One region of the Streptomyces sp. NPDC060000 genome, then DNA from elsewhere that is predicted to be linked to it. Evidence: riboswitches for the same ligand, from Rfam matches in the RefSeq annotation. Region 1 holds a riboswitch; each other region holds the start of a gene.

Region 1 (10,100 bases):
ACCGGTGCCGGCCACCGCGTCCAGCGTCTTCAGACCGTCACCCGTGTTCAGCACGACGGTGGTGAGCGTCGGGTCGAGAAGACCGTTCTCGATCAGCTTGCGCGTCACACCCACCGTCACCCCGCCGGCGGTCTCCGCGAAGATGCCCTCGGTCCGCGCCAGCAGCTTGATCGCGTCGACCACCTGCTCGTCGTTCACGTCCTCCACCGCGCCGCCCGTCCGACGCGCGATGTCGAGGACGTAGGGGCCGTCCGCCGGGTTGCCGATGGCCAGCGACTTGGCGATGGTCTTCGGCTTCTGCGGGCGCACGACGTCGTGCCCGGCCTTGTAGGCCACGGACACCGGGGAGCACCCCTCCGCCTGCGCGCCGAAGATCTTGTACGGCTTGTCCTCGACCAGCCCGAGCCTGATCAGCTCCTGGAGCCCCTTGTCGATCTTCGTGAGCTGCGAACCGGAGGCGATGGGCACGACCAACTGGTCCGGCAGCCGCCAGCCGAGCTGCTCGCAGATCTCGTACGCCAGCGTCTTGGAACCCTCGGCGTAGTACGGCCGCAAGTTGACGTTGACGAAGCCCCAGCCCTCGCCCGCCGAGTCGCCGATGAGCTCGGAGCAGAAGCGGTTGACGTCGTCGTAGTTGCCCTCGATGCCGACGAGTTCGCCGCCGTAGATCGCGGCCATGACGACCTTGCCCTGCTCCAGGTCGTGCGGGATGAACACGCAGGACCGGAAGCCGGCCCGGGCGGCGGCCGCGCCGACCGCACCGGCCAGGTTGCCCGTGGAGGAGCAGGAGAGCGTGGTGAAGCCGAACGCGCGGGCGGCCTCGATGGCCTGGGCGACGACGCGGTCCTTGAAGGAGTGCGTCGGGTTGCCGGAGTCGTCCTTGACGAAGAGCTTGCCGGCGTCGACGCCCAGCTCACGGGCGAGGTTGTCGGCCTGCACGAGCTTGGTCCAGCCGGGGTTGATGTTGGGCTTGTCGGCCACGTCCGCCGGGACGGGCAGCAGCGGCGCGTAGCGCCAGATGTTCGCGGGTCCCGCCTCGATGCGCTTGCGGAGCTCCTCCGTGTCGTAGGAGGAGAAGTCGTACGCGATCTCGAGCGGGCCGAAACACTCCTCGCAGGCGAAGACCGGGCCGAGGGGCACGCGGTGACCGCACTCGCGGCAGCTCAACGCGGTGGCCGGACCGAGGTCGACAGCGGGGGTCGTCGTAGAGTCGGTGGTGCTTGCAACGGTCGTGCTTGCAGCGGTCGTGCTTGCAACAGTCTGCGCAGCCATTGAGGCGAGGCCCTTTCTCCTCATCTTCCTCACGACGCACTTCGCCGTGAGACGGATTTGGCACCTTCCCGAGCCGGGAGCCTCGCTGAGCGTTCACCGAAGTGGATCAGTGTTCGTCACGAGACCGGCTGGAGGGTTGCCGGGGCTTCATCGGGCCGTATCCCTCTGCCCCTCTGGATGAGCGGTATGAAGTTGTGAACGCGGGCGACCTCGGACATGTGATGGTCATCCGCGTTGTTCAAGACTGTAACCGAAGGCCTGGACAGTTGAGATAGCCGTCCGAACCGCGAGATGGATCACACGGTCACCTTCCGTGCACCCGGTGTGATCACGACAGTGAGGAGCCGCAGACTGTGCTGCAAGAAACTGAGCGCTGGCTGACCACCCGCTCCTGGTCCCTGACCGACCGTCCGCTGCACCGGATCCTGGCCGCGAAGCGCGCCACGAACCAGTCGGTGTCCGTCGTCCTGCCCGCGCTGAACGAGGAGGAGACGGTCGGTGACATCGTCGCGATCATCCGGCACGACCTCATGCACCAGGTCCCGCTCGTCGACGAGATCGTCGTCGTCGACTCGGGGTCGACCGACCGTACGTCGCAGGTGGCCGCGGCGGCCGGCGCGCGGGTCGTCCACCGGGACGACATCCTGCCGCGCATACCGGCCATGCCCGGCAAGGGCGAGGTCCTGTGGCGCTCGCTACTGGTCACCACCGGGGACATCGTCTGTTTCATCGACGCCGATCTGAGGGAGTTCTCCTCCGACTTCGTCTCGGGGATCGTCGGCCCGCTGCTCACCGATCCCGGGGTGGACCTGGTCAAGGGCATGTACGACCGTCCGCTGGGCACGGAGTTGGATTCGCCCGCCTCCGGCAGGACGGCCGGCCAGGGCGGGAGGGTCACCGAGCTGATGGCCCGGCCGCTGCTCAACATGCACTGGCCGCAGCTGGCCGGGTTCGTGCAGCCGCTCGGCGGCGAGTACGCGGCCCGTCGCGGCCTGCTGGAGCAGCTGCCCTTCCCCGTCGGCTACGGCGTGGAGCTGGGCATGCTGGTCGACGCCCTGCACCTGGTGGGCCTGGACGCCCTCGCCCAGGTCGACGTGGGCGTGCGCAAGCACCGCCACCAGGACGGCCAGGCACTGGGCCGGATGGCGGCGGCCATCTACCGCACCGCCCAGCTCCGGCTGGCCCGCGGGCATCTGATCCGCCCGTCCCTCACCCAGTTCGAACGGAGCGCGAACGGCTTCGAGCCGCGTACCTACTCCGTGGACACCGAGGAACGGCCGCCGATGGCGGAGATCGCGGAGTACGCGACGCGCAAGGTCGCGTGACCTCGGGACGGGCCGTATACGGCGAATCCGGAAATACCGGCGATACCGGCCGCTATGACGGTGATACCGGGCGGTGGCGGCGACAGCGCCGATATACGGCCGGATACGGTCCGTCCACGCAGTGCGACCGTACGTTTGAGCGTTTACAGACCGGGCTAGGTTGAGGCTTATGGCTTCCACGCACGACACTGCTGCCCGGGCCGCCGAGGTGCTGGTCGCGTCCAACCGCGGCCCGGTCTCCTACGAGCTGGGCGAGGACGGCTCGCTGCACGCGAAACGCGGCGGCGGCGGGCTGGTCTCCGGCCTGTCGGCCATCGGGCCCGACGCGGGTGCCCTCTGGGTGTGCTCTGCGCTCTCCGAAGGCGACCGCGAGGCGGTCCGGCGCGGGGTCGGCGAGGAGGGCGTGCGCATGCTGGCCGTCCCGGCCGACGTGCACGCCGACGCGTACAACGGCATCGCCAACTCCGTGCTGTGGTTCATCCACCACCTGCTCTACCAGACGCCGCTGGAGCCCGCCTTCGACGCGGAGTTCCGCCGCCAGTGGGCGTCGTACGAGACCTACAACCGGGCGTTCGCGGAGGCGCTGGCCGAGGAGGCGGCGGACGGCGCGGCGGTCCTGGTCCAGGACTACCACCTGTGTCTGGTCCCCGGAATGCTCCGCGAGCTCCGCCCCGACCTGCGCATCGGGCACTTCTCGCACACGCCGTGGGCGCCGGTGGACTACTTCGCGCTACTGCCGACGGACATCCGCGAGCAGCTCCTGCACGGGATGCTCGGCGCGGACCGCCTGGGCTTCCTCACCCGGCGCTGGGCGGACGCCTTCACCGCGTGCTGTACGGAGTTCGCTGGCGGACCGGGCAAGACGCAGATCGGCGTGCACGGTCTCGGCGCGGACGCCGAGTTCCTGCGCGAGCGCGCGCACCGGCCGGACGTCGACGAGCGGCTTGCGGCGCTCCGTACGGAGATCGGTGAGGGGCGCAAGGCGATCGTCCGCGTCGACCGCACCGAGCTGTCGAAGAACATCGTGCGCGGCCTCCTGGCCTACCGGCAGCTGCTCGAGGACCACCCGGAGTGGCGTGAGCGGGTCGTCCACGTGGCGTTCGCCTACCCCTCCCGCCAGGATCTCGCCGTGTACCGCGACTACATGGCCGAGGTGCAGCGCCTGTCCGAGGAGATCAACGAGCAGTACGGCACGCCCGGCTGGACCCCGGTCCTGCTGAACCTCAAGGACGACTTCGCCCGCTCGCTGGCCGCCTACCGGCTGGCCGACGTGGCCCTGGTGAACCCCATCCGCGACGGCATGAACCTGGTCGCCAAGGAGGTGCCGGTGATCTCCGAGGAGGGCTGCGCGCTGGTCCTGTCCCGGGAGGCGGGGGCGTACTGGGAGCTGCGCGAGGACGCGATCACGGTGAACCCTTACGACGTGCTGGAGACCGCCCGTGCCCTGCACGAGGGGCTGAGCATGAAGCCGCAGGAGCGGGCCGAGCGCACGAAGCGGCTGGCCGCGGCGGCGACCGCGCTCCCTCCGGCCAAGTGGTTCCTGGACCAGCTGACCGCCCTGCGGGAGATTCAGCCGAGCTGAGCGGCCAGCTGCCGCAGCAGCCGCACGACCCCGGCGGGCCCGTCTACGACGAGGTCCGCGCGCTCCGCGAGCTCGCCGACCTCCGTGCTGCCGCTGCACACCAGCAGCCCGGGGACGCCCTCCGAGCGGAGCTTCTCCACGGCGGCGAAGGCGGGCAGGTCGCCGAGGTCGTCACCGGCGTAGAGGACGGAGCGCGCGCCGGTCTCGCGGACGTGCTCCAGCAGGGCGACGCCCTTGTCCATGCCCGGCGGGCGCAGCTCCAGGACCATCCGGCCGGGTTCGACGATCAGGCCGTGCCGGGCGGCGAGCTCGGTGAGGGGGGTTCGCAGTGCCTCGAAGGCGGCCTGGGGGTCGTCGGCGCGGCGGGTGTGGACGGCGACGGCCCGGCCGCCCTTCTCCTCGACCGAGACGCCCGGCAGGTCCCCGGCGGCGGCCAGGACCCGCGGGAGCTCTGCGCGGACGGCGGCCACTCCCGGGTGCGGGGCGGGGGCGCTGAGGGTGCCGGTGCGGGCGTCCCAGCGTTCGGCGCCGTAGTGGCCGAGGACGCAGAGGTGCTCCAGTCCTTCGGCCCCGGCGAATCCGCCGTGCCGTACGGCGACCTCGGCGGGCCGCCCCGTGACGACGGCCACCGCGGCGACCTTCGGGGCGAGGGCCGCGAGCGCGGGGACGGCGTCGGGGTGCGCCCGGGCGTCCTCCGGGTTCTCGACGATCGGGGCGAGGGTGCCGTCGAAGTCGAGCGCGACGAGGGTGGTGGACGGCCGGCCGACGATCGCGTCGAGCGCGTCGCGGCCCGCCGGGGTGACCGGAACGGGGAGGGTGAGGGGTGCGGGTTCCGTGGAGTGCGTCTCGTGGCTGCCCATACGGCGACCATAGCCAACGCGCGCCCGTGACCGGCGTTCCCCCCGCCTCTACTGTCGCTACTGCCGCTCTCCCCGCCTCGTCTCGCGGACCCTGCGCAGTCTGTTCACCGTGACCGGGTCGTGGGCCAGGGCCCTGGGGTCGTCCAGGAGGGCGTTGAGGAGTTGGTAGTAGCGGACCGGGGACAGGTCCAGTTCCTCGCGTATCGCCCGTTCCTTCGCGCCGGCGCCGGAGAACCCGCGCCGCTCCAGGGCGAGGATGTCCCGCTCCCCCGCCCCCAGCCCGTCCGCTTCCGCTCCCCGCTCCCTGTCCGCACGCTCCATGTCCGCACCGTAACGCCCGCCACCGACAGCGGCCCGGGGAGCCCGGCAGCCCCGGCAGCCCCGCCAGCCCCAGCGGACCGGCAGCCCCAGCGGACCCGGCAGCCCGGGCAGCTCCGGCGGACCCGGCGGACCGGCAGCTCCGGCGGACCCGGCGGACCGGCAGCCCGGCAGCCCCGGCGGACCGGCAGCCCGGCAGCCCCGGCGGCCCCAGCGGACCCGGCGGACCGGCAGCCCCAGCGGACCCGGCGGCCCGACGGACCGGCAGCCCGGGCAGCCCCGCAGCCCCGGCAGCCCCAGCGGACCCGGCGGACCGGCAGCCCGGCGGACCCGGTGGCTCGGCAGCCCCGGTGGCCCGGTGGCCCGACGGCCCGGGGGCTCAGCCGCCGGAGGTGGTGTCCAGCGTGCTGGCCGTGGTCTGGAGTTCGCCCAGCACCGCGGACGGGTCGCCGTTCGGGGCCACGGCCTGGCCGACGCGCTTCTTGATCTCCGCGCTGACCTTCGCCCACGAGGTCCGTCCGACCGGGTAGGTCTCGGAGAGCGGGAGTTCGTCCAGGAACGGCTTGAGGTCGGCGTCCTGCTCGGCCGCGCCCATGACCAGGGAGGCCGAGGCGGTGACCGGGAGCAGGTCGTACTCGCGGGAGAAGTCCAGCACGTTCTTCTCGTTGTAGACGAAGTCGAGGAAGTCGCCGACCTGCTCGCCGTGTCCGTTCTGCTTGAAGGCGGTCATCCAGTCGGCGACGCCCATCGAGACCTTGCTCGGGCCGCTGACGCCGGGCATCGGCACCATGCCGAACTTCACGCCCGTGGCGGCGGCCGCCTTCATCAGTGAGGGGTGCCCGTTGAGCATGCCCACGTCGCCGGCGGTGAACGCGGCGAACGCGGCGGCCCGGTTCAGCTTGCCCGGCGCGACCGGCCCGGTGAGGCCCTTGCCGACCAGGTCGTCCTTCAGCCAGTCGAAGGTCTCGACGTTCTCGGTGGAGTCGAGGCTGTAGGCGCTGACGGTCTGGGTGTAGCCGCCCCCGCCGCTGAGCAGCCACTGAAGGGTCTCGGCCTGCGCCTCCTCGGGCCCGAGAGGCAGCGCGTAGGGGTACTTCACGCCGTCGTCCTTGAGCGCCTTGGCGTCCTCGGCGAGTTCGGCCCAGGTGGTCGGCGGGGTGATGCCGGCCTTCGCGAAGAGGGTCTTGTTGTAGAACAGCAGCCGCGTGGAGGAGGCGAACGGCATGCCGTACTCCACCCCCCGGACCTCGCCCGCGTTGGCGAGCTGGGGCACGAAGTCCGCCTCGACGGGGATGGAGAGCACGTCGCTCACCTTGTAGAGCCGGTCGGCGGCCGCGTAGTCGGCGTACGCGCCGATCTGGGCCATGTCGGGCGCCTTGCCCGCGTCGACCATCTTCTTGACCTCGGCGTCCACGTCGTTCCAGGAGTAGACGGTCACGTCGACGGTGATGCCGGGGTGCTTCTTCTCGTACGCCTCGACGAGCTGGTCCCAGTACTTCTTCGAGCTGTTGGCGCTGCTGTTGCCGTAGTCGGCGGCGACCAGTCTCAGGGTGACGTCGTCGGAGCCTGAGGACAGTCCACAGCCGGTGAGGACCGCGGCCATGCCGAGTACGGACACCCCCGCCATGGTTCCCGTGATCGTTGCTGACTTCCGTGCCCGCCGCTGCACCGCACTGCTCCCAACTGATTGCTCATACCAATGGATCGCTATTCGGATTAAGGTCTACACCACCCATGTGGACTAGACCTCTTTCGGGCCTCCGCGGCGGCACGGTACCCCCAAGAGGCGTGAGTGGACTAGACCTCTCGCGGTTCCTCGGTCCACACTGTCACCGTGAGACATGTCATCGCCCTGGACGTGGGCGGCACCGGGATGAAGGCCGCCCTGGTCGGCGCGGACGGCACACTGCTGCACCGGGCCCGCCGGCCCACCGGCCGTGAGCGGGGACCCGACGCGGTCGTCGCCGGCATCCTCGACTTCGCCGCCGACCTGCGCGAACACGGCGCCCTGCGGTTCGGCGAGCCCGCCGCCGCGGCCGGCGTCGCCGTGCCCGGCATCGTCGACGAGGCGAACGGCGTCGCCGCCTACGCCGCCAACCTGGGCTGGCGGGACGTACCCCTGCGCGAGCTGCTCACCGGACGCCTCGGCACTCCCGTCGCCCTCGGGCACGACGTGCGCACCGGCGGCCTCGCCGAGGGCCGGATCGGGGCGGCCCGGGGCGCGGACCGGTTCCTGTTCGTCGCGCTCGGCACCGGCATCGCGGGCGCGATCGGCGTCGACGGCCGGGTGGAGGCGGGTGCGCACGGCTTCGCGGGCGAGATCGGCCACATCGTCGTACGGCCGGGCGGAAGCCCGTGTCCGTGCGGGCAGCACGGCTGTCTGGAGCGGTTCGCGTCGGCGGCGGCGGTGAGCGAGGCGTGGGCGGCCGCCTGCGGGGACCCGGAGGCGGACGCCGCGGACTGCGCGAAGTCCGTCACGTCCGGCGACCCGAACGCCGTCCGGGTCTGGCAGACGGCCGTCGACGCGCTCGCCGACGGCCTGGTCACCGCGCTCACCCTCCTGGACCCCCGCACGCTCGTCATCGGCGGCGGCCTCGCGGAGGCGGGCGAGACCCTGTTCACCCCGCTGCGCGACGCGGTCCGCCGACGGGTGACCTTCCAGAAACTGCCGGACATTGTGCCGGCGGCCCTGGGCGACAGCGCGGGCTGCCTGGGCGCGGGCCTACTGGCCTGGGATCTCCTCAACTCAACCGACCGTACGGAGGTAACCCCCTGATGGCCACCCCCCCAGGGGCGCGGGGAACCGCGCGACCTGCCACAACGCATCCGCGGCCCGCGACCGGCGCCCGGAGGCAGGTACTCACCGGCGCGAGGGTGGTACTCCCCACGGGTACGGTCCCCCACGGCCGCCTCACGATCGACGGCACGAAGATCACCGCCGAAGCCCCGCACGAGACCTCGCACGGGACCCAGCAGGGAACCGCGAAGGTCATCGACGTGACGGGCCACTGGCTGGTCCCCGGCTTCATCGACCTGCACAACCACGGCGGCGGCGGAGCCTCCTTCTCCGGCACGGCCGAGGAGGTCCAGAAGGCAATCCACACCCACCGTCTGCACGGCACCACCACCCTCGTCGCGTCGACCGTCACCGACGACATGGACTTCCTGGTCCGGCAGGCCGGCCTGCTGAGCGAGCTGGCCGAGCAGGGCGACCTGGCCGGCATCCACTTCGAGGGCCCCTTCATCTCGCCGTGCCGCAAGGGCGCGCACTCCGAGGAACTGCTGCGCCACCCGGACCCGGCGCAGGTGCGCAAACTGATCGACGCGGCGCGCGGCCGGGCGAGCATGGTCACCCTGGCGACGGAACTCCCCGGCGGCCTGGACTCCGTACGACTGCTCGCCGAGCACGGTGTGATCGCCGCCGTCGGGCACACGGACGCGACGTACGAGCAGACGGTCGAGGCCATCGAGGCCGGAGCCACCGTGGCCACGCACCTCTTCAACGCGATGCCGCCGCTCGGCCACCGCGCCCCCGGCCCGATCGCCGCGCTCCTCGAGGACGAGCGGGTGACGGTCGAGCTCATCAACGACGGCACCCACCTGCACCCGGCCGCCCTGGGGCTGGCGTTCCATCACGCGGGCCCGGGCCGGGTGGCGTTCATCACGGACGCGATGGACGCGGCCGGCATCGGCGACGGCCGCTATCTGCTCGGCCCGCTGGAGGTCGAGGTCAGCGAGGGCGTGGCCCGGCTGGTGGAGGGCGGCTCGATCGCGGGCTCGACCCTCACCCAGGACCGCGCCTTCCAGCGGTCGGTGACGATCGACCGGTTGCCGGTCGAGGACGTGGTGGCCGCCCTGTCCGCCAACCCGGCCCGGCTGCTGGGCATCGACGACCGGGTGGGCTCACTGGAGCCCGGCAAGGACGCCGACCTGGTCCTGCTGGACGAGAACTTCGAGCTCAGGGGCGTGATGCGCAAGGGGGACTGGGTGGTGGATCCCCAACTCGCCTGATACGTCCGCCCGCACAGGGACGGTGGCCGACCCGAGTACTGGGCCGGCCACCGGTCTCTAAGGCAGCTGTTGAGCCAGGTCGACATAGGAGCGTCGGCATGACGTGCCGGCCGATGAATGCCCAACACTGGGCGGGTCCGCTTGCCCGGACCTGCCCGACGCTCAAGTGTCTAGCATCTCCGGTTAGAAGAAGCCCCCGATGGCGACGCACTGGTGTGCGACATATCGCTTGACACCACCAATGTTCACCGTCACCCAGTGGTTATCCGACGGCCCGCCCGACCAGCAAGTGTACGAGCCACCAGTGACCTTGTCGCAGGACTCGAAAAAGCACTTGCGGAGGCCGCAAGAAGCAATCGTGGCGACAGAAGTCGAGCTGGTCGACGTGGAACTGCGGACATTTACAGAGTGCGTACCGAGGCGGACGCCACTGCTGTTGGTTCCGTTGCAACCGGCTTTCACTCCGCCCCACGGACCAGCGGTGACAGTCGCTGGCGAGACGGTGGCGGCCGACGCTGATGACGGTATTCCGAATACAACGGCAGCAGCAACCGCTCCGAAAACCGCCAGATGTTTCAGATTTGCCGTGCTGAGGAGAGCTAAGACCAGCCCTATCGGGTGACCTTCCCCTTCTTCACCCACAGCTGGTCCAGCAGGACGTTGCACTTGTCGCCGGCCTGGCATGAGACCGAGATCGTGTTGGTGCCCTTGGTGAGGCTGGGCCAGGTGTAG
Region 2 (10,100 bases), on a different contig from region 1:
AACTCACCGGAGAAGACGTGACGGCGGCCGACACGACGGCGCGCGCGGAAGGTTCCGCCGCGGATGGAGACGCTCCCTGAGCCGGTCCGGTGGACAGCGACGCGAAGGCGAGGAGTGAGGCCGGCGACAACAGCAGGCGCCGGGGCAGGCGCGGAGAGGCCATGGCCTCTCCCTTCATGGCGCACGACGAATGTCACGACAGCCCATGACATTCGCGGGCGCGGCAGGGCAGCTCGCCGCGGGCCGCGCCACATGGGTGGGGGGGACGAACCAGCCCTGGCGGGGCTTGGTTCACTACGTGATTCAAGACTTGAGTAATGACCCTGCCGGGAGCTTGGTATGGACCAGTTCGACACGCGGAGGCTTCCCGGGCCCCGAAGGGGCAGGATGGGCGCATGAGCGTAGTCAAGATCAACGTACTGACCGTCCCGGCGGAGCAGCGGGAGACCCTCGAGAAGCGGTTCGCCGCACGGGCCCACGCCGTCGAGAACTCCGACGGCTTCGAGTGGTTCGAACTCCTCCGCCCGGTCGAGGGCACCGACACCTACCTCGTCTACACGCGGTGGCGCGACGAGGCGTCGTTCCAGGCGTGGATGGAAGGCCCGATGAAGGCCGCGCACCAGGGCGGCACGGAGGGGGAACGGCCCAGGCCCGCGGCGTCGGGCTCCACCCTCTGGTCCTTCGAGGTGGTCCAGCAGGCGGCACCGAAGGGCGAGTAGGCGGTACCCGGTTCGAGACGACCCCCGGGCCACAGCGAGCGGACCTGCCCCGAGCGCCAGGGATCAGGCCCGCGCGCTGACGGCTCGCCTCTTCACCTGCCGGTCAGCCCGTCTCCACGCCGGCCGGCGTGCTGGCGGAGAAGAAGCCGGGGGCCGTTGTGGAAGGCGGTTTCCCCGGCCGTACCGGCGGGGATGCCGCCCCTCACACGATCGGTTGGCCGATGCCCAGGAGGTTTCCCTCACTGTCACGGAACCAGGCCGCGCGTTCCCCTCGCGCACCCTTGCTCGGGTAGTTGCCGCCGACCTCGGCGATCCCGTCCTTCGTGCCGAGACCGGGGGCGTCGACCTCTTCGAACACCACGCCGCGCCCCCTGAGCTCGGCCACGACGGCGTCGAGGTCGTCGACCTCCCATCCCATCTGCGTGAAGGTGCCGGGCGCGGCTCCGGTCGACTTGAACAGGGCGAACTCCGTCCCTCCGCACCGGTACAGCAGCCCGCCGGGACGTTCGTCGACGGGCTCCAGACCGAGTCGCTCGGCGTAGAAGCGCCGGGCCCGGTCCAGGTCCTGGGTGGGAAGCCTGGTCGCCACGCGCCCACGGGCCAGCATGTTCCTGTCGTCCGCGTTCATGCTTCCACTGTCCCGCAAGTCGGCCCCGGCCGGACGGAAGGGCGACCCGAGGTCCCCTCGCCTGCTGCGGTGAACATGCCACCCGCCCGTTCGGCGTCGGCCCGCCGGTCGGTGCGGATGTCAGCCGGGGTTCATGACGGCCGTCCGCCGAACTGCCAGTCGTGGACCTCGACGTCCGCATACAGGTGTGGGGGCAGGACGGCCCGTGCCGCGTCCGGGTCCGGGGCTCTGAGCAGCACCGCCGTGCCCACCGGGGTGGCGCCGTCGTCGGACAGCAGCGGGCCGTACGCGATCAGCTCGTCCCGGTCGGACGGTACGGCGAGGCCGGCGTCCCGGTCCGAGCCGAAGCCGAGTACCAGGTAGCGTTCGCCACCGGTCCGGCCGCCGGGGAAGTCCCACATGGTGCGCCCCAGCAGGTTGCGCCACCGGCGCAGCAGCACATCACGGTAGACACCGGCCTGGTAGTTCGGCTCGTCGAAGGCGAACGCACGGGCGGCGGCGGCATCCGGGAGGTCGAGGATGTGCACACTGCCGGTGGGCGTATCACCGTCGGCGGCGAAGGTCGGGCCACGGGCGATCATCTCCGCCGCATACCCGTCCATGTAGGACCAGTGCTTCTCCAGCAACTCGTCGCGCAGGGCGGCGGAGGCGGGCCGATCACGGTGGTAACAGAAGAACTCCATGCTCACAGAGCTTTATCAAGTCGGCCCGGCACTTCAAGAGGTTTGTCGCCGCACGGTCCCGGAAGTTCACGGCCGCCCGGGGCGCCGTGTGCCACAACCTGGTTTTGTACCTGGTGACTTGACGCGCCATCATATAGTTGCGACGGCCGGCGGTGCTCCCTTCTTCACCGCCGCCCGGCCGAACCCCCACTGGAAAGGCACGATCCTGCGGAACGAACCGCGTAGCCGCATCGACGACGCCTCCGCCGCGCTGTCCTCGCCCCGCCGGTCGGCGTTCTCCCCCGCGGCCGACGTCATCGGCTCGGAACTCGATCTGCGCATGACCGGCAGCCATGTCGTGCACGCGCTGACTCCCGGATTCTGCGACGCGGCCTCCGTGTACCTGCTGGAGCGGTGGCGCGTCGAGGAGAACGTGCACGTGGGCGCGGACACGCCCGGGATCGAGGCACGCCGGATGGCACTGCGCGTCGGACCCGGGGCCCTGGAGGACTGGGAAAGCATGCTGCCGGTCGGCGAGGTGATCGCCTTCCCCCGGGAGACGCCGTACGCCCGCGCCCTCGCCGCCGGGCAGGCACAGGTGCTCGACGCGGTGGACCCGCACACCTCCGAGCGGCTCATCGCCTCCGGGGACGGCGAGGCGCGCGCCGGCGACCTGCTGAGCGTGGCGTCCTTCCTCGTCGTGCCGCTGCGGCTGCGGGACGTACAGGTCGGCTTCGTCACGTGCACGCGAGGACCGGGCCGTGCGCCGTTCGGGCCGGCGGACGTGGCCGCCGTGGAGGCGCTGGCCGCGCGGGCCGCCGTAGCGCTCGACAACGGGCGCCGGTACGAGCGTGAGCGGCGGACCTCCCTGGCCATCCGCAACAGTCTCCCGCTGGGCACCGCCCAGGAGTTCGGGGGTTGCCGCACCGCGCACGGCTGTGTGCCCGCCGGGCAGGGCAACCTCGTCGGCGGCGACTGGTTCGACGTGCTGAGGCGGCCGGGTGACCGGGTCAGTCTGATCGTCGGGGACGCCATGGGGCACGGTCCGGAGTCCGCCGTCGCGATGATCCAGCTGCGCACCGCCGTCCGTACGCTGGCGGGGCTCGACATCCCCGCGGCCGACCTCATAGGACGACTCGACACCCTCGCCAGGGACTCCCCCGGCGTCTCCTTCGCGACCTGCATATACGCCGAGTGGGATGCCCGGCGGCGCACCTGCACCCTGGTGGGGGCGGGCCACCCGCCCCCGTTGCTGCGCGGCCCGGACGGCCGCACGGCCCCGGTCAGGCTGACCGGGGCGGGCCTGCCTCTCGGGCTCGGTGCGGGCACTTACGAGGAGACCGTGCTGAGCGTGCCGGATCCGGCCCTGTTGGTGCTCTACAGCGACGGTCTGGTCGAGTCCCGCGACGCGGACATCGACCAGGAGATCACCCGCCTCGCGCGCACCGTGGACGCGGCGGCGGCCGCCGTCGAACCCGTGGACGGCGACGGTCCGGACGCACTGCCGTCCCTGTGCCGTCGACTCCTGCACGCCCCTTCGGGCACGGCCGGAGCCGACGACCGCACCCTGCTGCTGGCCGAACTGACCCCCGCCGGGTGCTGAGCCGCGGGGGCCGGCCGGCCCACCGGGCTCGGCCGGGTCCGCTCAGGCCGTCAGATTCGCCCACACCGTGTTACCGCCGGTGAGCTCGAGCGGTCGACTCCCCAGACCTCGGCGAGCTGCTCCACGAGGAAGAGACCGCGGCCGCCCTCGTCGTCCGGTGCGGGATCGCGGCGGGGCAGACCGCGTTCCGTACGGTCGTGATCGTGGACTTCCAGGCGCAGGAACCCGTCCGTGACCAGTCCGACGCCGCACAGGAACCGGGTGCCGAGCGCGTGCCGTACGGCGTTGGTGGCCAGTTCGGACACGAGCAGGACGGCGTCCGCGCACAGCTCGCCCGGCAGCCGCCACGCGGTCAGCCGGGCGCTGACGGAGCGGCGGGCCACCGAGACGCTGGAGCGGTGCGCCGGAAGTTCGAGCCAGTGCGTCCGGTCGGGACTCCAGGTGTCCAGGAACCGAGGTGAGGACGTCGTGTGGGGGGACACGGTGGTCGCCTTCCGTTTGGGGACGGGAGCAGCCAGGGGCGGGGGAAGGTGAGCAACGGGCCTACTGGGGAGGGGTGTTCCGACGTAGGGACCCGGCGCCGCGAAGAGACGCCCGAGCGGTCCAACTCCTGTGGGGGTGGCAGAGGTTGGCGGGGGATCGCTCAGGTCGGGCGGCGCGGTTCACACAGGCAACTATGCTCGCAACGAAGTTCAAGCTGCAACCGACTCGGCGGGTACGGGGGCGGGGACAGGCCCGGTTGTCAGTGTTCCCGGGTGGGCAGGCGGTCCAGGCCCGTGTCCCGCATGACGCGGTCGACGGTCTGCGTGAGGGAGCTGTCGGCACCGATGACGGTCTCGACGCCACCCGGCAGCAGATCGAGGTCGCGGTACCAGGATCGCAGGTCCGCCTCGCCGACCTCGTGGGCGATCGGCTTGGTGGCGTGGCGCACGAGGGTTTCGGCGAACGGCACCTGGAGGTAGTAGCCGTAAGTCGGGCCGCGGTGGTTGGCGCGCAGCCGCTCGAGCATGGGGCCGTACCGGTCGGCGTACAGAATGCCCTCGAGGACGACGTGGTACCCGGCGTCCAGGGCGTAGCGGGCGACGGCCTCGATCAGGCCGATGTTCGCCGCACCGGGCCGGTCGTGCTCGCGCAGCACGACCCGGCGGAGGTGGTCCTGCCCGACCAGGGCCAGGCCCCGGCCGAACCGGTCGCGAAGACCGGCCGCCACCGCCGACTTGCCCGAGGCGCTGTTGCCCCGCAGCACGATCAGCCGGGTCTCCCGGGTGCCCACCATCACCGCCGTCACGCTACCGCCACCGACGACACGGCCGGCCCGGACACCGAAAAAGTGAACGGATGTACGTAGCAGGGGCGTTGGGACGTAAGTTGTGGCTCGAACTGCTCACGCCTCGGCTGAAAGACGGACGCCCCTCATGACCGACCATGTGACCTCGCCCGGACCGGCGGCTCATCAGAAGATCGACACATCGGTGCCGCACTCCGCCCGCATCTGGAACTACTGGCTGGGCGGGAAGGACAACTATCCCGTCGACGAACAGGCCGGCGACGCCTACACCGCCGTGTTTCCCGGCATCGTCACCATCGCACGGAGCAGCCGCGCGTTCCTGCGCCGCAACATCACCCACCTGGTCTCCGAGGCCGGCATACGACAGTTCCTGGACATCGGCACCGGCCTGCCGACCGCCGAGAACACCCACGAGGTCGCCCAGCGGATCGCCCCGGAGTCCCGGATCGTCTACGTCGACAACGACCCGATGGTCCTGGCGCACGCCCGCGCGCTGCTCTACTCCACCGCGGAGGGCGCGACCTCCTATGTCGACGCCAACGTGCTGGACCCGGAGCACATTCTGGCGGCGGCCGCCGAGACTCTGGACCTCACCCGTCCCACCGCGCTCATCCTCAGCAACATCCTGGGCCACATCGCCGACTACGACCGGGCCCGCTCCATCGTCACCACGCTGATGGCGGCGCTGCCGTCCGGCAGTTACCTCTCCGTCAACGACGGTTCGCGGGGCATCGACCCGGTCTTCGAAGCGGCCCAGGACGCCTACAACGAAAGCGGCGCCGTCCCGTACAACCTGCGTACGGTCGACCAGATCACCGCGTACTTCGAGGGCCTGGAACTCCTGGACCCCGGCGTCGTCGCGGTCCCGCTCTGGCGCCCGGAGACCACCTCCCCCGCCCCGGACGTCATCGGCGAACACGGCGGCCTCGCCCGTAAGCCGTGACCGGCGCCGCCGCCGTCCCGGCAGGACGGCCGGCCGTCGCGCGCTGACGGTCCTTCCGCCGCACCGGCCCGTCACGGCCGGTGCGGCGGAGTTGTCCGACCCTCGTACCGATATTGACGGACAATGTGAGTACTACGTAAGGTCGACAGCGGCATTGAGTGTCAGCGTCCAGCCCTGGCTTGCTGACCGGCAACCCTCCTCCGCGGTGGGGTGCTCCAGGTGAAAGCCCGGCGGGGTCACCGACTCCGCAAGCGCGTGGCCCCGGTCGAGGGGCCTGAGAGGTGGAGGGCCAGCGTGCGGCACAGCGGCAACCCGAGTGCCTCGATCACGACCGCGGCGCTGTTCTCCGGATTCTCACGCCGTCGCCACATCGACCTGCAGCGGTCCGCCAGCTGTCTGTGTCAGGGCTGATCACGCCCCTTCCCGCCGGCTGACCCTCGCCCACCGCGCGGTCACGCCGTCGTCGACAGGGCCGAAGACATCGGCCGTCGACTCCCCTCCCCCTGAACAGTTCTGAGCAGTGCCGGCCCGTGGCGACCCGCGGGCCCGGCACCGTCCGCCCATCGCCACGGCCGTGCTCCGCCCCGGCATGTGCGCGGTGACCTTGGAGTAGGAGAACCATCCCGTGACAGCGCATCCGGATTCCCGTACCCACCGCTGGACGGCACTCGCCGCGCTGGTGACCGGCAGCCTGCTGCTGAGCGCCTGCTCGTCGAGCGGCAGCGGCACCTCCAGCGGCGAGGGCGGCCGGCCGAAGCCGGGCGGCTCCCTGACCTTCGCGGTGAGTTCCGACGCCGGCTGCGTGGACCCGCAGCAGGTGGGCAGCAACGACACCATCTACTCACTGCGTCAGGTCGTGGACTCCCTGACCGACCAGGATCCCAAGACCGGCAAGATCGTGCCGTGGCTCGCCAGGAGCTGGGACGTCAGCCCGGACACCACGACGTTCACGTTCCACCTGAGATCGGGTGTGACCTTCAGCGACGGGACACCGCTGACCGCGCAGGTGGTCAAGGACAACTTCGACGCCGTGCCGAAGCTCGGCGCCCTGGGGACGCTCGCCCAGGGATACCTGAGCGGCGTGGAGAGCACCACCGCGGTGGACGCGCTGACGGTGCGGGTGCGGTTCAAGCAGCCCAACGCGCAGTTCCTCCAGGCCACGGCGACACACTCGTTGGGGATCGAGTCGTCGGCGAGCGCGAAGGAGAGCCCGCAGGAGAAGTGCAGCAAGGGCGTGGCCGGTTCGGGGCCGTTCGTACTGAAGGGCTATGTGCAGAACCAGTCGATCACCCTGGCCAAACGCGACGGGTACACCTGGGGTTCCTCGCTGTGGACCAAGAAGGGCGAGGCGTACCTGGACAAGCTGGTGTTCAAGGTGGTGCCCGAGGCGGGCGTACGCAGCGGCAGCCTGCAGTCCGGCCAGGTGGACGCGATCGGCAGCGTCGGCAGGGCCAACGAGGCAGCGCTCAAGGGCGGCCAGGTGAACCTTCGGCAACGGGCCAACCCGGGCGTGGTGTTCAACCTGGGATTCAACAACTCCCGGGCGCTCCTCAAGGACACGAAGGTGCGTCAGGCGATCCTGTTCGCCATCGACCGGCAGCAGATCGTCGACGCCGTGTTTCCGACCGGCACCAAGCCGGCGACCAGCATTCTGGCGCACACCACGCCGGACTACACCGACCTCTCCGCCGGCCTGTCCTTCGACGCGGCCAAGGCGAAGTCACTGCTGGACTCGGCCGGTTGGAAGGCGGGCAGCGACGGCACCCGGGTCAAGGACGGGAAGAAGCTGAGCCTGACCGTCAAGTGGTTCGCCAACGCGGCCACCAACCAGCCCGCGCTGGAGCTGATCCAGCAGCAGCTCAAGGCCGTCGGCGTCGACGTGGTGCTCAAGCAGCTCCAGATCACCCAGTTCTCCCCCACGCTTCAGTCCGGTGACTTCGACGCGGTGTGGGGGAACGTGACCCGGGCCGACCCGGACATCCTGCGCAGCTCGTACTCCACCCTGCTGGCCAACTTCTACCACCTGCCGGTGAGCCCGCTGGACTCCGCGCTGACCCAGCAGGCCGCGACGACCGACGCGGCCAAGCGCAAGCAACTGGTGATCCAAGCTCAGCAGTTGATGGTGCAGAACGCCTACGTCGTGCCCGTGGTGGAGCTCCAGACCCAGCTGGGAGTGGCGAAGAAGGTGCACGACCTCGAATTCGAGGCCTCCAGCCGGATCCAGCTGCACGACACCTGGATCGGATAGCGGCCCGCATGCGTCTCTACGTGGTCAAACGCCTCGCGCAGGCACTCGGGGTGCTGTGGGCGGCCTACACGGTCTCCTTCCTCGTGCTGGACTACCTGCCCGGTGACCCCGTCTCCGCGATGGCGGGCGCCGGCGCGGACACGGGCCAGGTCGATCCGGCCCAACTCGCCGCGCTGCGGCGCGAGTACGGCTTCGACAAACCGGTGCCGGCGCAGTACGCCGACCATCTCGGCAGGGCGGTGCGCGGCGACTTCGGCGACTCGGTGTCCACCGGACGGCCGGTGACCGCGACGCTGGCCGACGCGCTGCCGCAGACCCTCCAGCTGACCGGAGCGGCGCTGCTGCTCGCGGTGTTCCTCGGCGGCGGTCTGGCGGTCTTGGCGACCTGCACCGGCCGGCGGTGGCTGCGGCAACTGCTGCTGTCGCTGCCGCCGCTGGGGGTGTCGGTGCCGACCTTCTGGGTCGGGCTGGTGCTCGTCGAGCTGTTCTCCTTCCGGACCAGGCTGTTCCCCGCGTTCGGCAACGACGGACTGCGCGGCCTGGTGCTGCCGGCGGTGACGCTGGCGATCCCGACCGGTGCCCTGGTGGCGCAGGTGCTGGCCAAGAGCCTGTTGACGGCGCTGGACCAGGCCTATGTGGAGACGGCGCGGGCCAAGGGCGCCGGCCGGCTGCGGATCCACCTGCGGCACGCACTGCGCAACGCCTCGCTGCCGGCCCTGACGGTCGTCGGACTGCTGGCCGGCCAGCTGATCGCCGGTTCGGTCGTCGTCGAGACGGTGTTCTCGCGCGACGGCCTGGGCCGGGTGACCGCCGCCGCGGTCACGGTGCAGGACATTCCGCTGGTCCAGGGGGTGGTGGTGTTCGGGGCGCTGATCTTCGTGGCGGCCAACCTGATCGTCGATCTCGTCTACCCGCTGCTCGACCCGCGGATCGTGGTGGCCTCGAACAGGAAGGTGCGTCCCGCATGAGCCGGACCCTCGCCGACGATGTCGCCGCCGGAGCGACCGGAACGACCGGAACGACCGGAACGACCGGAGCCACCGGGGCCACCGGGGCCGCAGGAACCACCGAGCCTGCGGGAACCGCCGAAGCCGCGGCCGGCCTGGCCCGACCGGTGGATCCCGTCGCCGATCAGGGGCCCGCGAGTCCCGGGCGCCGGGCCGGAGCGCTGCGGGGCCTGCGCTTCCTGCTGCGCCGGCCCGGGCTGCTGGTCTCGGCTTCGGTGCTGGTGCTGGTGGTGCTGGCCGCGTTCCGGCCGGGCCTGTTCACCTCGCAGGACCCGCTGCACGGGGTGCCCTCGGAGAACTTCCGCGGTCCCGGCGGCGGGCACTGGTTCGGCACGGACGAGCTGGGCCGTGACGTGTTCTCCCGCGTGGTGCACGGGGCGCAGTTGTCGCTGAAGGCGACGCTGATCGCGGTGGGGTTCGCGTTCGTCGTCGGCGGTCTCATCGGCCTGGTCGCCGGGTTCGTGGGCCGCTGGGTCGAGGACGTGCTGATGCGCTTCGTCGACGTGCTGCTGTCGATCCCGTCGCTGTTCCTGTCGCTGGCCCTGGTCACCGCGCTGGGCTACGGGACGGTGAAGGTGGCGGTCGCGGTCGGCATCGCCAGCGTCGCCGGCTTCGCCCGGGTGACCCGCGCGGAGGTGCTGCGCGTGCGGCAGGCCGTCTTCGTCGAGGCGTCGCGCTCCTGCGGGGCCCGCTGGTACTCGGTGCTGGGCCGGCACGTGCTGCCCAACGCGGCGGGCCCGGTGATCGTGCTCGCGACCCTCGAGTTCGGCTCGGCCATCCTCGCCGTGTCGTCGCTGAGTTTCCTCGGCTACGGGGCGCCACCGCCGGCGCCGGAATGGGGCACGTTGATCTCCGACGGGCGAAACTACCTGGCCAACGCCTGGTGGCTCACCGCGCTGCCCGGGCTTGCGATCGCGGCGACGGGCCTCGCCACCAACCGCGTCGCGCGAGCGCTGGACGGCGAATGGTCCCGACAGCGATGACCGGCCCCCTGACGAACGA
Region 3 (10,100 bases), on a different contig from region 1:
TGCCGGTGTACATGGCCAAGGCCGGAGGCTTCTTCTTCCTGGTCTTCGGTGTGATCGCGGTCATCGCGGGCCTTGCGCAGATCAACCCGATCTGGGCCATGGGCCCCTACCGTCCGGACCAGGTGTCCACCGGCGCCCAGCCCGACTGGTACATGGGCTTCGCCGAGGGCCTGATCCGCTTCATGCCGGGCTGGGAGATCAACCTCTGGGGTCACACCCTCGTCCTGGGTGTGTTCATCCCGCTGGTGCTCTTCGGTGTCGTCCTCGCGGCGCTGGCGCTCTACCCCTTCATCGAGTCGTGGGTCACGGGCGACAAGCGCGAGCACCACATCCTGGACCGTCCGCGCAACGCGCCCACCCGTACGGCCCTGGGCGTCGCCTGGGTCACGATGTACATGATCACGCTGGTGGGCGGCGGCAACGACCTGTGGGCCACGCACTTCCACCTGTCGATCAACTCGATCACCTGGTTCGTCCGGATCTTCTTCTTCGTCGGACCGGTCATCGCGTACATCGCCACCAAGCGGATCTGCCTGGGCCTGCAGCGCCGGGACCGGGACAAGGTGCTGCACGGTCGTGAGACCGGCACCATCAAGCGCCTGCCGCACGGTGAGTTCATCGAGATCCACGAGCCGCTCAGCCAGGAGCAGCTGCACACCCTCACGGCGCACGAGCAGTACCAGCCGGCCGCGATCGGCGCAGCCGTCGACGAGAACGGTGTCGAGCGCAAGGTGAAGGGCAAGGAGAAGCTTCGCGCCAAGATCAGCGAGGCCTACTTCGGTGAGGACCAGCAGATTCCGAAGCCCTCCGTGGAGGAGTACAAGGAGATCACCAGCGGCCACGGCCACCACTGATCGCTGAGGCGTCGCCACGCCACAGGAATGGGCCCCGTCCGGTCTTCGGACGGGGCCCATTGCCGTGCCCACGGGCTGGATAGGGTGGGGTGCACCTTGTTACGAGGCGCACGACGGCACACAACGCATACACGACACACGCAGGAGCGGCTATGAGCGCTGTGACCCCCGCTGGAGGCGACACCGCGGCGGGCCGTTCCTGGCCCGAGGTACTGAACGGCCTGCTCTACGGCCGTGACCAGGACGCGGACGCCACGTTCTGGGCGCTGGACCGGATCATGCGGGGCGAGGCGACCGACGCGCAGATCGCCGGGTTCGTGGTGGCGCTGCGGGCCAAGGGCGAGACCGTCGCGGAGATCAACGGGCTGGTCCGGGCGATGTACGAGCACGCCAACCTGATCGAGGTGCCGGGGCCGACCGTCGACATCGTCGGCACGGGCGGCGACGGCGCGAAGACGGTCAACATCTCCACCATGTCGGCGATCGTCGTCGCCGGCACGGGTGCCACGGTCGTCAAGCACGGCAACCGGGCCGCGTCCTCCGCGTCCGGCGCCTCGGACGTGCTGGAGAAGCTCGGCGTCAATCTGGAACTGACCCCGAAGCGGGTGGCCGAGGTCGCCCACGAGGCCGGGATCACCTTCTGCTTCGCCATCAAGTTCCATCCGGCGCTGCGTCATGTGGGCGCCGCGCGCGGTCAGTTGGGCATCCGCACGGTGTTCAACGTGCTCGGCCCGCTGACCAACCCCGCGCGGGTGCGGGCCCAGGCGGTCGGGGTGGCGGACCCGCGGATGGCGCCGGTCGTCGCGGGCGTCTTCGCCGAGCGCGGCAACTCGTCCCTGGTCTTCCGGGGCGACGACGGCCTCGACGAGCTCACCACGACGGCCACGTCCCATGTGTGGGTCGTCCGCGACGGCAAGGTCACCGAGGAGACCTTCGACCCCCGTGAGGTCGGCCTCGGACTGGTTCCGGTCGAGGCCCTGCGGGGCGGCGACCCGTCGTACAACGCCGAGGTCGCCCGCCGCCTTCTCGAGGGCGAGACGGGCCCGGTGCGGGACGCCGTGCTGCTGAACTCGGCGGCGGCGCTGGTGGCGCTCGAGCCGGGCGCCGGGACGCTGGCGGAGCAGCTCCGGGCCGGTATGGACAGGGCGACGGAGTCGATCGACTCGGGCGCGGCCAAGCGGGCCCTGGAGCGCTGGGTGGCCGCCAGCAACGCGTAGCGGTTCATCGGTGGCCGTCCCGCGATCCGGACACGGGTTGCGGGACGGCGATCACGTCACGTACGTTCCTGTACCAGGTCATGAGTGACAGTCATGAGGCCCCGGCCGACTGTCCGGCAACCCTCCGTCCGTGGCGGGGTGCCCCGGGTGAAGACCAGGCCGTAGGCAGCGAGGTCTACGGCAAGCGCGGACCCCTCGCACTCTTCCGAGTGAGCGCCACCAGGGGTCCTGGTCGTCGAGGGAGCCTTCCGTGAGCAAGCGAATGCGATAGGGCGTAGAGCCCCGCCTCCGCACACCCCTTTCACCTTCCTCCGTGCTCGAGCCATGTCCGCTCGCACGGCGGTTCCCCCTCGCCTCTCACGGGAGTTCGCCATGTCTGTCTCCGCCGCTGCCGCCGCCCGGACCGTTTGTGCCCCGCTGCCCGTTCTCGGCCGGGATGTCACCGTCCCGCTCGTGACGGGCGGCGAGGTCACCTACGCGGCGCTCGACTACGCGGCCAGCGCCCCGGCCCTCCAGCGCGTCTGGGACGACGTGGCGGCCTACGCCCCGTACTACGGCAGCGTCCACCGCGGCGCCGGCTACCTCTCCCAGCTCTCCACGGACCTCTTCGAGAACGCCCGCAGGACGGTGACCGAGTTCCTGGACTGCCGGCCCGACGACCAGCTGGTCTTCACCCGCTCGACGACGGACTCCCTCAACCTGCTGGCCCGGGCCCTGCCCGCCGACTGCCAGGTCTTCGTCTTCGAGACCGAGCACCACGCCTCGCTGCTGCCCTGGAAGGACGCCCGGGTCACCTACCTCGACGCCCCGCGCACCCCGCGCCAGGCCGTGGAGACACTGGAGCGCGCCCTCGCAGGCCGCGACCCCTACGGCCCGGCCCTGGTCTGTGTCACCGGCGCCTCGAACGTCACCGGTGAGCTGTGGCCGGTGCGCGAGCTGGCCACGGCCGCGCACGCGCACGGCGCCCGGATCGTCCTGGACGCGGCCCAGCTGGCCCCGCACCACCCGGTCTCCGTGCGGGACCTGGACGTCGACTGGGTCGCCTTCTCCGGCCACAAGCTGTACGCGCCCTTCGGCGCCGGCGTCCTGGCCGGCCGTGCCGACTGGCTGGCCGAGGCCGACCCCTACCTCGCGGGCGGCGGCGCCAGCCGCAAGGTCACGCGGCGCGAGGACGGGGGAGTGGACGTGGAGTGGCACGAGAGCGCCGCCCGCCACGAGGCCGGTTCCCCGAACGTGATCGGCGCCTACTCCATCGCCGCGGCCTGCAAGGCCCTCACCGAGGCCGGCTTCGACAGCCTGGTCGCCCGCGAGGAGTACCTGATCGCGAAGGTCCGGGACGGCCTGGCCGAGGTCCCGCAGGTCAGGGTGCTGTCCCTGTTCGGCGACGACGCCCCGCGGGTCGGCGTGATCTCCTTCGTCGTAGAGGGCTGGAACAGCTCCCACTTCGCCGCCGCCCTCTCCGCCGAGTACGGCATCGGGGTCCGCGACGGTCTCTTCTGCGCCCACCCCCTGGTCCGCACGCTGCTGGGCAGCGACCCCCAGACCCAGGGCGAGTGCGGGGCCCCCGAGGCGGCGCCCGGCGAGAAGTCCCTCAACGCGATCCGGGTGAGCTTCGGCGCGGGAACCCCGGACGAGCACGTGGACCGCTTCGTGAACGCGGTGCGCGAGCTGGTGTCCGACGGCGCGCGCTGGCAGTACCGCACGCAGGACGGCCGCTGCGTCCCGGCGGTGTAGGCGGCGGCTCCGCCCCGGGGCGGTGTCCGGACGGCCAGGTCCTAGGAGTCCAGGCCGATCGCGAACGCCGCCTCCAGGTCGTGCTGCGAGTACGTGCGGAAGGCGACGTGCGTGTCCGTCGCCTCCACGCCGGGAATCTTGCTGATGCTGCCCGGGATGACCTCAGCCAGGTCCTCGTGCCGCTTCACCCGCACCATGGCGATGAGGTCGTAGGTCCCGGTGACGGAGAAGACCTCGCTCACGGACTCCAGCGAGGCGACCCGCTCGGCGATCTCGGGGATCCGGTCCACGCTGGTCTTGATGAGGACGATCGCGGTGATCACGGCTGGTTCTCTCCCTCGGGGGGCCGGAGCTGGGCGGGCTTCACTCTATGACGTGAGCGGTGGCTCACCAAAGGGACGGTGGCGGGCAGCGCCGCACAGCCGCGGTCAGCGGACCAGATCCGTCAGGGAGCCGCGCAGGGTCTCACGCAGGCGCCGCATCTGCTCGGGGGCGTACGTCCAGCTGTCGTACTCGTTCTGGACGAGCAGCCGGCCGCCGAAGCTGGCGACCCCGATCTTGGGCGGCATGCCCGGCGCGTTGGCCGTACCGCCGAAGCGGAGCAGCTCCACATCCCCGGGGACGGGGTGCGCGGGGATCCGCCCGACGTTGGAGATCCCATAGCTGACGACCGGGACGGGCACCGCGATGCCCCGGGCACCGGCCCGCAGCGCGGCCAGCAGGAACCGCTCGGGGTCGCGCCGCGCCAGCGCGCCGGCCACCTGGTCGGCGACCTCCCGGCCCACCGTCTCCGGCCGGTCGTCGTGGCCGACGGTCAGCGTGGTCTGCAGGCCGGTGATGCAGTTGAGCACGGTGCTCAGGGGCAGTTCGGGGCTCAGCCGGGTGCGCAGGTCGACACCGTGTCCGCAAGTCATCGTCAACGAACCCTGCTCAGGGGCGAGTTGTGACCGTACGGCGGTCAGGACCAGCCCTGTGACAAGGCTGTTGACGGTCACCCCGCGGGTCCGGGCGGCGGCCACCACGACGTCGGTGGTCTCCGCGGGGAACTCCAGCCGGTCGACCACGAAGCGGCGCGTCGCAGCCGGCCGGTCCGGGCGCCCCACCCCCTCGGTGGGCAGGGTCGCGGGCTTGACGTCGGCCGCCCCGCCCTGCGCGATCGCGTCGACCAGGGCGTCGACCTCCGCGTCCGGCAGGGCGCCGGCCAGCCGGGTGTCGACGGCCTCGGGCAGCTCCTCGCGCCGCTCGGCGGACGGGCTCCCGCCGGCCGCGAGGGCGGTGTAGTACCGCCAGAACTCGTCGAGCACGGCGAAGGCCGAGCGGCCGTCGGCCACCCCGTGATGGACGCCGAGCACCACCTGGCTGCGCTCGCCGTCGGTGAGCAGCCAGGCGTGCAGCAGGCTCTCGGTCCAGTCGGGCCGCGTGTTGATCAGCTCGGCGTAGGTGTCCTCGATGCCGTCGAGCAGGGTGAGCGGTGGCCGGCACCGGTCGCGGACGCGCAGCAGGGGCCCCGCCTCGCCGGCCGTCACCTCGGAGCGCAGGATCGGATGGTGCTCGGTCAGCAGGCCGAGAGCCCGCCGTATCAGCTCCGGGTCCAGCCGGCCGCGTACCAGGGACTCCACGAACGCCGGCATGTCGTACAGGGGGAGGCCCGCCGCTCCCAGGTCCAGGAAGTAGACGCTCTCGAAGGGCGATACGGGGCGCTGACGCGTCATGGTGCGGAGGTCTCCGATCTCGGTGGGCGAAGGGAATCTTCCTGCCGGGCCGCCGTCCGGGGAGCGGAGCCGAGGCGGTGCAGTGCGGCCTCGAACTGCTCCGGACCGAGCGGCGGCTCAGGCAGCGGGTGGGTTGCCTGCGGGCGCAGACCGTCCAGCACCAGGGCCAGATGGCGCCGCCAGGACCCGGGGGCGGCGGGCGTGGCCAGGCCCAGCGCGGTCAGGAGGAACAGCAGGTCCTCGACGGTGAGGTCGGCGCGGATCGTGCGCTGTTCCTGGCCGCGCAGCAGGAGCGTCTCGAGCGTGCGCCGGTTCTCCTCGCGCAGGGCGTCGAGCGTGGGAACGCCCCGGATGCCGGTGGTCATCAGGTCGCCGGCGCCCCGGTCGGCGGCAAGCAGGGTGAAGACCATGTCCAGATAGGCGGTGAGGCCGCCCCAGGCGTCCGCCCGGTCCCGGGCCTCCCGGGCCGCGTCCAGGATCGGGGCCAGCGCGTCCCTGAAGACGGTCTCGATCAGTTCGGCCCGGTCGGTGAAGTGGCGGTAGAGCGTGGCGTTGCCGACTCCGGCCCGGCGGGCGATGTCGTCCAGCGGCGCGTCCACCCCGCGTTCGGCGTAGATCTCCCGGGCGGCGGCGATCAGTGTCTCGCGGTTGCGGCGCGCGTCGCTGCGCCGGGGTGTGCGTCGCTCGTCTCCGACGGCCATGGGCGGCACACTAACACCAAAACCGGGGACAGCTCCCCGTTTCGTTGCTAGGGTCGCGCCGTCCACTGGGGGAGTACTCCCCGCTCACCCGCACCAGCGAGTTCGAAGCGAGGAACACCGTTGTCCGTGACGGGATCTGCAGATCTGTCAGCACTTGGCACGCCGTTCGTCGACAATCCGTATCCGGCGTACGAGCGGATGCGCGAGCAAGGGCCCGTGCACCGAGCCCGGACCGCCGCTTCGGGCGAGTTCTGGCTCGTCGTGGGACATGCGGAGGCGCGTGCCGCACTGGCCGACGCACGGCTGTCCAACGACATCAGGCACTCGGCCGGGTGGCAGGACGACGGGGGCAACTCGATCGGCCTGAACATGGTGCAGACGGATCCGCCCCAGCACACCCGGCTCCGGGGGCTCGTGGCGAAGGAGTTCACGACCCGGCGCATCGAGGCGCTGCGCCCGACGATCCAGCGGATCACGGACGACCTGGTGGACGCCATGCTGCCGCTGGGCCGCGCGGACCTGGTCGCGTCGTTCGCGTTGCCGTTGCCGCTGGCCGTGATCTGCGAACTGCTCGGTGTGCCGGCGAGCGACCGCAAGACCTTTCACGACTGGTACCTGGAGAGCACCGACTTCACCCGGCCCGAGGTCGCAGCCGCCGCGGCCCAGGCCATGACGGGGTACCTCGCAGAACTCCTCGCGGCCAAGCGGCGCGAGCCGGGCGAGGACCTGCTGAGCGCGCTGGCCGGCCGCCTGGGCGAGGAGGACGGGCTCACGCCCGAGGAGATGCTCGGCATGGCGTTCGTGCTGCTGGTGGCCGGCTACGAGACGGCGGCCAACCTGCTGTCCAGCGGAACGCTCGCCCTGCTGCGCCACCCGGATCAGCTGGCGTTGCTGCGCCGCGACTGGTCGCTGCTGGGGAACGCCGTGGAGGAGATGCTCCGCTACGAAGGGCCGGTGGAGACCACGGCGTTCCGCTACACCAAGGAGCCCGTGGAGATCGGCGGCACGGTGATCGACGCGGGGGAGTCCGTGGCCGTCGTCCTGGCCGCCGCGTCCCGCGATCCGCGGCGGTTCGCCGAGCCCGACCGCTTCGACATCCGCCGCGACACCCGCGGACACACGGCCTTCGGCTACGGCATCCACCACTGCCTGGGCGCGCCGCTGGCCCGGATGCAGGGCGCCATCGCCTTCCGGACCCTGCTGGAACGGTGCCCCGGCCTGGCCCTGGACACCGACCCCGGCGACCTGCGGTGGCGCCCCAGCCTGATGCTGCGCGGTCTGCACGCGCTGCCCGTCACCTTCGGCTAACGCGGTTCGGGCACCATCGGCAGCGCTCCGGCCGTCAGGCTCATCTCGGCCCGGGGCGAGACGGTGGTGCCCGGTACGGGCCGCAGCCGCCAGCGGGAGGCGAGGGCGGCCAGCGCCAGCGTCGCCTCCGTCATCCCGAAGACATCGCCGATGCACTTGCGGCTGCCCGCCCCGAAGGGCAGATACGAGCCACGGGTGACGTCCTTGGCACGTTCGGGCAGCCATCGGTCCGGGTCGAAGACCTCCGGGCGCGGGAAGAACTCCGGGATGCGGTGGATGACGTAGGGGCTGACGAGTATGTCCGCCCCGGCCGGCAGCGGGTGGCCGGCCAGCTCGGTGGGCTGGGTGGTCATCCGGGTGAACATCCAGGCCGGCGGGTACAGGCGCAGGGTCTCGGTGAAGATCCGCTGGGTGTGGGCGAGCTTCGGTACGTCGGCGTACGTCGGTGTCCGGCCGCCCAGCACCTCGTCGACCTCCGCGTGCAGCCGCGCCTCCGCCTCGGGATGGGCCGCCAGCAGGTGCCAGGCCCAGGTCAGCGCGCTCGCGGTGGTCTCCACACCGGCCAGCAGCAGGGTCATGACCTGGTCGTGGACCTCCTGGTCGGTCAGCGCGCCGCCGTCCTCGTCGTCCCGTGCCGCCAGCAGTGCGGACAGCAGGTCGCCGCGGTCCTCACCGGAGCGCCGGTAGTCCCCGACGATGCCGTCGATGAGGGTGTGCAGCCGGTCGAGCGCGGCGTCGAACTCACGGTTGGCGGCCAGCGGCAGCCTGGCGATCAGGCCGGTGGGATCGAGCGCCCGGCGGAACGCGCCGCGCACCATGACGGGCAGGCTGCGCTGGATCTCCGCGACCGAGTGCGGCGCCATCGCCGTCGAGAACAGCGCGCGCGCCGTCACCCGCGCGGTCAGCGCCTGCATCGCGTCACCGACGTCGACCGGCCGGCCCGCCCGCCAGGTATCCGCGTGTGCCGCGCACTCCTCCCGCATCACCTCGGCGTACGTCGCGATGCGCGCGGTGTGGAAGGCCGGCTGGACCATCCGCCGCTGCCTGCGGTGGTCGGCCCAGTCGGACGTGATCAGTCCGTTGCCGAGGATGGGACGGGCCTTCTCCTTCACCGGGCCTCCGGTGTCGTAGACCCGCGCGTTCAGCAGCACGTCCTGCACCAGTTCCGGATGGCAGGGCAGATAGGTGAGCCGGCTGCCCAGCCGCAGCTCGACCAGGTCGCCCAGGTCGGCCAGCGAGGAGAGGTACTCCAGCGGGCGCCGCGCCAGCTGCAGCGCATGGCCCACCAGCGGAAGCCGGCCCGGCGCCTTGGTGATCCGCCAACTGCGCCTGGCCAGGTCGGAATCGGTCTTCATGCCGGATGCGCCCCCTGAAGCGGTACGGATGAACGAGAAGGGAAGACGGACGGACGTGAGGGAGGGAGGAGAAGGAGAAGGGAGAAGGGAGAAGGCAAGGGAGCAGAGAGGTCAGCGGCGTTCCAGGACCATGGGCAGCGGGCCCGCCTCCAGGGTGGCCTTCGGCTCCGGGCGCAACCGGCTCCCGGCGGCCGGGAGCAGCCGCCAGCGGGCGGCGACGGTCGCCACGATCAGCGCGGTCTCGGTGAGCGCGAGGACGTCGCCGATGCACTTGTGGCTGCCCGCGCCGAACGGCAGCAGGGCCCCGCGCGGCACCTGGGCCGCCCGCTCGCCCTCCCAGCGCCCCGGGTCGAAGGTCTCGGGGTCCGGGAAGAGCTCGGGATTGTGATGCAGGGCGTAGGCGCTGTACAGGATCATCGTTCCGGCGGGGACCGTCCGGCCGCCGAGCTCGACGTCCTCGGCCGCGACCCGCATCGCCATCCAGGACGGCGGGTAGAGCCGCAGCGCCTCGGTGATGACGTTGCGGGTGTACGGCAGCGCGGGCAGGTCTTCGTAGACCGGTGTGCGTCCCTGCAGAGCCGTGTCCACCTCGGCGTGCACGCGCCGCTCCACCTCGGGCAGCGTGCCCATCAGATGGAAGACGAAGGCCAGGGTGGAGGCGGTGGTCTCGCTGCCGGCGACCAGGAAGGTGACGACCTGGTCCAGGATCTGGCCGTCGTCCAGCTTCTCTCCGGTGTCGGGATGCTCCGCCCGCAGCAGGGTGGACAGCAGGTCACCGTGGTCCGCGTCGGACCTGCGCCGCAGCCCGATCATGTCCGCGACGATCTGCCGCAGCCGTGTGTTGGCGTGGTCGTAGGCGCGGTTTCCCGGAGTGGGCAGCCTCTCCAGGACGCCCAGCGGGGCGACGGTCCGCCGGTAGATGCCGTGCGAGACCGTCCGCAGGCACTGCCGGGCCTCTTCGATGGTGTCGTGGTCGAGCCCGGTGGAGAAAAGGGTGCGGGCGGCGACCCGCATGAGCAGGGCGTGCATGGCGTCGCCGATGTCCCGGGTCTCGCCGGCCCGCCAGGTGTCGGTGACGGTGCGGGTGTCCGCGGCCACCGCCGTCGTGTAGGCGGCGATCTTCGTGGTGTGGAAGGCGGGCTGGATGAGCCGGCGCTGGAAGCGGTGCTCCTCGCCGCGGGAGACCGACAGGCTGTTGCCGAGGAGCTGCCGTGCCTTG

What was found. A riboswitch is a leader RNA that binds a small molecule or an ion and turns the genes downstream of it on or off. The one in region 1 is predicted to bind S-adenosylmethionine.
Positions count from the first base shown of each region.
Region 2: it holds a riboswitch for S-adenosylmethionine, as region 1 does, so the genes downstream of both, ACFWBB_RS01065 (ABC transporter substrate-binding protein) here and thrC (threonine synthase) in region 1, are expected to answer to the same signal.
Region 3: it holds a riboswitch for S-adenosylmethionine, as region 1 does, so the genes downstream of both, ACFWBB_RS22080 (aminotransferase class V-fold PLP-dependent enzyme) here and thrC (threonine synthase) in region 1, are expected to answer to the same signal.

Region 1 is NZ_JBHWUU010000089.1:11,476-21,575, forward strand. Features, by position in the region: gene thrC (threonine synthase) at 1-1,272, opposite strand, end outside; SAM riboswitch class I at 1,290-1,456, opposite strand; gene ACFWBB_RS35340 (glucosyl-3-phosphoglycerate synthase) at 1,626-2,597, shown strand; gene ACFWBB_RS35345 (trehalose-6-phosphate synthase) at 2,767-4,179, shown strand; gene otsB (trehalose-phosphatase) at 4,167-5,039, opposite strand; gene ACFWBB_RS35355 (DUF3263 domain-containing protein) at 5,097-5,360, opposite strand; gene ACFWBB_RS35360 (ABC transporter substrate-binding protein) at 5,737-6,984, opposite strand; gene ACFWBB_RS35365 (ROK family protein) at 7,192-8,133, shown strand; gene nagA (N-acetylglucosamine-6-phosphate deacetylase) at 8,133-9,368, shown strand; gene ACFWBB_RS35375 (carbohydrate-binding protein) at 9,980-10,100, opposite strand, start outside.
Region 2 is NZ_JBHWUU010000001.1:251,878-261,977, reverse strand. Features, by position in the region: partial or broken gene ACFWBB_RS01110 (1,3-beta-glucanase) at 1-163, opposite strand, end outside; gene ACFWBB_RS01105 (antibiotic biosynthesis monooxygenase family protein) at 396-719, shown strand; gene ACFWBB_RS01100 (VOC family protein) at 922-1,347, opposite strand; gene ACFWBB_RS01095 (YciI family protein) at 1,479-2,030, opposite strand; gene ACFWBB_RS01090 (PP2C family protein-serine/threonine phosphatase) at 2,149-3,612, shown strand; gene ACFWBB_RS01085 (ATP-binding protein) at 3,663-4,094, opposite strand; gene ACFWBB_RS01080 (kinase) at 4,355-4,888, opposite strand; gene ACFWBB_RS01075 (SAM-dependent methyltransferase) at 5,028-5,843, shown strand; SAM riboswitch class IV at 5,994-6,103, shown strand; gene ACFWBB_RS01070 (putative leader peptide) at 6,063-6,254, shown strand; gene ACFWBB_RS01065 (ABC transporter substrate-binding protein) at 6,469-8,091, shown strand; gene ACFWBB_RS01060 (ABC transporter permease) at 8,100-9,059, shown strand; gene ACFWBB_RS01055 (ABC transporter permease) at 9,056-10,081, shown strand; gene ACFWBB_RS01050 (ABC transporter ATP-binding protein) at 10,078-10,100, shown strand, end outside.
Region 3 is NZ_JBHWUU010000041.1:54,343-64,442, reverse strand. Features, by position in the region: gene ACFWBB_RS22090 (cytochrome bc complex cytochrome b subunit) at 1-854, shown strand, start outside; gene trpD (anthranilate phosphoribosyltransferase) at 1,007-2,071, shown strand; SAM riboswitch class IV at 2,148-2,264, shown strand; gene ACFWBB_RS22080 (aminotransferase class V-fold PLP-dependent enzyme) at 2,444-3,805, shown strand; gene ACFWBB_RS22075 (Lrp/AsnC family transcriptional regulator) at 3,847-4,128, opposite strand; gene ACFWBB_RS22070 (condensation domain-containing protein) at 4,234-5,517, opposite strand; gene ACFWBB_RS22065 (TetR/AcrR family transcriptional regulator) at 5,514-6,218, opposite strand; gene ACFWBB_RS22060 (cytochrome P450) at 6,339-7,526, shown strand; gene ACFWBB_RS22055 (cytochrome P450) at 7,523-8,881, opposite strand; gene ACFWBB_RS22050 (cytochrome P450) at 8,993-10,100, opposite strand, start outside.